2 regions of the Exiguobacterium artemiae 7-3 genome follow, and region 2 is predicted to be linked to the other one. Evidence: a T-box and tRNA genes for the amino acid it is inferred to sense, from the RefSeq annotation. Region 2 holds a T-box; the other holds one or more tRNA genes.
What was found. A T-box is a leader RNA that pairs with one kind of tRNA and senses whether it is charged. The one in region 2 lies ahead of argS (arginine--tRNA ligase), so its partner is inferred to be a tRNA-Arg.
Positions count from the first base shown of each region.

Region 1: it encodes a tRNA-Arg, which carries the amino acid that the T-box ahead of argS (arginine--tRNA ligase) is inferred to sense. The anticodon was not compared.

Region 1 is NZ_KK211190.1:665,540-667,745, forward strand. It holds gene tnpB (IS200/IS605 family element RNA-guided endonuclease TnpB) at 1-640, opposite strand, end outside; tRNA gene P402_RS0104310 (tRNA-Arg) at 791-866, opposite strand; gene P402_RS0104315 (RNA polymerase factor sigma-54) at 1,034-2,185, shown strand; gene P402_RS0104320 (glutaredoxin family protein) at 2,182-2,206, shown strand, end outside.
Region 2 is NZ_KK211190.1:198,085-200,290, reverse strand. It holds gene argS (arginine--tRNA ligase) at 1-1,021, opposite strand, end outside; T-box leader at 1,078-1,299, opposite strand; gene P402_RS0101995 (GGDEF domain-containing protein) at 1,425-2,206, shown strand, end outside.

The sequences.
Region 1 (2,206 bases), 470 kb from region 2:
TTTTCTCGAGCGAACGGAAGTAGCGGTCGTTTTGGTACACCGTGCCGTCCGACAGGATGGCGAAGTTCTTCAACCCGACATCGACGCCGACGGATGAACCGGTTTTCGGCAGTTCGTGGATTTCCTGCTCGACGAGCAGGGAGACGAAGTATTTTCCTGAAGCGTTACGCCGGATGGTCGCGTTCAAGATGCGTCCTGCGACCTGCCTCGAGTTGGCGAAACGCACCCACTTCAACTTCGGGAGTTTTAACTTGTTACCGACGATTGAGACTTCGGGAAGTTGGTTCTTCTTCTCGATATTGGTCTTGTAGGATTGGACGGGATTGCGCTTCGATTTGAATCGAGGCCGTTCGTTCTGCTTCTTGAAGAAGCGGTCATACGCATCGGTCAGGTGTTTGACGCTCGATTGAAGCGAATGGCTATCGACTTCTTTCAGCCAGTCGAACTCTTGCTTCAACATAGGAATTTCTTTCGAGCAAGAACCATAAGACAGTCCTTGACCTGTCGTTTTATACGTCTCATCCCACTTCGCTAAAAAGTGGTTGAAGACAAAGCGCGAACAACCAATGGTCTTCGCGATGAGGATTTCCTGCTCTTTTGTCGGGTATATTCTGAATTTATAAGCCTTATGCTTCAACATGATTTTCACCTCCTTGAAAGGTATTATACCCGAAAGGGAGGGGGGCGATTCACCTCCCACTTTCAATTCGTTTAGAAGTGGGAGTAATCTCGTCTAATTTATATAGAAAAAAGGCAACACCGATAACGGCATTGCCTGAAGATTCAAGTATGGTACACCCGGAGAGATTTGAACTCCCGACACCTGGTACCGGAAACCAGTGCTCTATCCCCTGAGCTACGGGTGCATGTTTGTACTGAACAATTAATAGTATACCGACATTTTTTTAGAAAAGCAATACTAGATTTGCGAGTTTATTGATTTTTTGTCAAAACGTAAGAGACGATTGAAGCGGCATCCTTCCTATATAATAGAAGCAGAATCGAATTTAATCGGGAAAGGGGAGAGGAACGGATGGAACAGAGACAGGAACAAGCGCAACGTCTCGTGATGTCGGCAGCCCAGTTGTATCAATTGACGGTTTTGGAAGAAACGCAGGCGGAACTCGAGGAACGGCTGTACCGAATCATCCGTCGTGCCGGACGGACCAAACATAATGGAAGAAAAATGATTCCACCGGATTTAGAGCAAGTCGCCGACCGGATCGACTCGTTTGAAGCGGAACTTCTTCGGCAAATACGTTTAGAATCGGTCAGACAGGAAATAAGATATATGGCGGAACAACTCATCATGTACTTAGACGCGGATGGATTACTCAGAACGACAGACGTACGATTAGCGGTCTTGCTTGATAGTGAGGAGCCGATGATCAGGCAAGCACGACAACTGCTCCAGCAATGTGAACCTACCGGAATTGCGGCACGCTCGGAAGCAGAGTGTCGCCTGTTGCATGCCATGGAGCTTGAAGAAGATCGTTTAATTGATTTGGTTGCAGAGCTGTCAGAAGGACGGTCTCTGAAAGATGTGCTGGAAAAAATCGATGACGGGACAGAGCGGAGACACATGAAGCGACGGATTGAACGGTTGCCGAAAACACCGGTCTTACCGACATCGACCACCAGAACGATACCGGAAGCCGATGTCGCGTGGGTGGACGGTCAGGCGCAAATTAATTGGTACGGCTTAACGCTCGATACGTCCTGGACGGATCTTGAGGAAGCAACACCTTTTTTGAGCGCTTATGAACGACGACGCAAGACACTGCATGCGATTCTAGACGTCATAGTAGCACGGCAAATCCGTTGGTTCAAAGGGGAACTCCATTTAGAACCGTTGACGAAAAAAGAGGTCGCCGAACAAACGGGATACCATCCTTCGACGATTGGTCGGGCGATCGTCAACAAAACGATCCGGACGATTCAGGGGACCCTTGAGCTTGAGAATTTTTTCGTATCGAAGACGCAAAGTGGCACATCGAGCTTTTTAATCAAGGCCCGAATGGCACAATTGATTCAGGAAGCGACCGCGCCGCTGTCGGATCAACAGATCGTCAACCGTCTCGACCTGGAAGGCATCCAAGTCGCAAGACGGACAGTCGCGAAGTATCGAGCGAGTCTGAACTTGACCCGGTCCGACATGACGAAACGACGAGAGGCGAATGAATGATGCCATCAAAAGAACACACGA
Region 2 (2,206 bases):
GCTGTTTAAAGTGAAGGGCTTGTTCGCCACCGACAACATAAAAGGCTTGCTCAAAACCGTATGTCTCAAGACGATAGACGGCAGCAGCCAAATCGCGTGTCGCGTATAATGTCGCACCGTCTTTTTTCTTGATCAAAGCAGGAGGCATTCCTTCAGCTTCGAGGTCGACGACCATGGCGCCTTCCGACTCGACGAGCAACTCTTTTTCTTCTAATAAATCGATGACGTGCTGCATCTTATCATTATAGAAGGCTTCACCGTTCAAGCTGTCGAAACTGACACCCAGCATTTCATACACACGGTTGAATTCGACAAGCGAAACTTCACGGAACCATGTCCAAAGTGTCGTCGCTTGTTCGTCACCCTGTTCGAGTTTTTTGAACCAAGCCCGCCCTTCATCTTCAAGAGCCGGATTTTCTTCCGCTTCTTCATGGAAACGGACATACAGTTTCAACAATTCTTTGATTGGCTCAGCGCGGACGTCTTCTTCCTTGCCCCACATGTTGTAAGCAACCATCAACTTGCCGAACTGTGTACCCCAGTCTCCCAGGTGGTTGATGCCGACGACTTCGTATCCTTTTTTCCGTGAAATCTGGTTCAATGCGTTTCCGATGACTGTCGAACGTAAATGTCCCATCGAGAATGGTTTTGCGATGTTCGGAGACGAGAAATCCGTGACAATCGTTTTGCCGTTCGCTTCGCTTGATCCGTAAGCTTGTTGTTCTTCTAACACACGTTTGATGATTTCGCGCGAAACCACTTCCCGGTTCAAGAAGACGTTCACGTATGGTCCGGCTGCTTGCACGTTCGAGAATAGTGGATTATCGATTTTTTCAGCCAGCTCTGTCGCAATCATCATCGGTGCTTTGCGGAATGCTTTCGCGAGTTGGAAACATGGGAACGCCAGGTCTCCGTGATCCTCGTGTTTTGGTTGTTCGATCAACTGTTCAATTTCTTCTTGTGACAATGCGTCACCGATCACATCATGTAATACTTGGGCATACTGTTGCTTGTAACTCATCTTGTTTCCTCCAAACAGTTATTTTTTCCAATAAAAAACGCCCTTTGCGCAACACGCAAAGAGACGGAATGACCGCGGTACCACTCTTCTTGATGTCGACGGTACGACACCCACTTTAGCGGGGATAACGGGGGTCCCCCGGCTAGGCCTGATCACATGGATTCGGATAGCATCTCGGAAGTGCGTTTCACGATGGTCTAATCTGTTCAGGCTTCCACCGTTCCCTGATTCGCTGGCCGATTAAATCATATCGCTACTTTCTTCGTCATCGATTGTTTGATATCTTTCACATTATACGCAATTCACTGCATTCTCTCAACCTTATTTTTTTGTAAATCTCTCATCATAATTTCCACAAAACGGGTATAAGTAGGGAAGGACTGTTAAAGGAGGGAGACGCATCATGGTCTACTATCAAAAAGTCGCACGAAACAGTTGGCTCGTCTTGTGTCTCGTTGTTAGTCTGCTTACCTTCACTTTACTTACCCATCCGACACTCATCGACTTTCCACTCTCATTCGGCAATGCAGCCTACCTTCTTGCACTTATCATCTTGTTCCAGTTCGACAACGTCCGTCGGGGGGGCATTTATTATACGTTTCAGGAAGGGATCATCTTGTTTATCTTTCTCAACTACGGTTTATTGCCGTCGATCTTGCTCAGTCAGATTGGTATCGTCATCTTTCAAATTTTTTCTCATAAAAAAGAAATCCGTCTCAAACGGTTTTTATACTTGTATCCGATCAATGTCCTGTTTGATTTGATTTATCTCGCTTATCCCTCACTCGTTTACTTGGCACTCGGTGGGCCCGTCGGTACTGGATTCACGTACTCGGAAGCGATCATTCCCTTTTTAGGATACTTAACGGCGGTCATGCTCGTCTCTTACTTGCAGTGCCGTTTCGTCAATCGTGTCTTGTATCTGAAATACGATTGGATCCGTCTTGTCCGTTTGCAGACACTGGTTTACGGGACGAGTATGCTGTGTGCGTTTCTCGGCATCTGGTTTTATGATGAAAACCCGCTCATCGCCGCTTCCGTCTCAGCACTCATCTTACTTTTGTTCAAACGGTTGCTCCAACAGCGAGGCGTGACGATGGAAGCGAATGAAAAAGCCAAACGGTTTGATGACGCGAAAGAACGTCTGCTGATTTCTCGGTTCGAACAAGAAACGATTGACTCCTT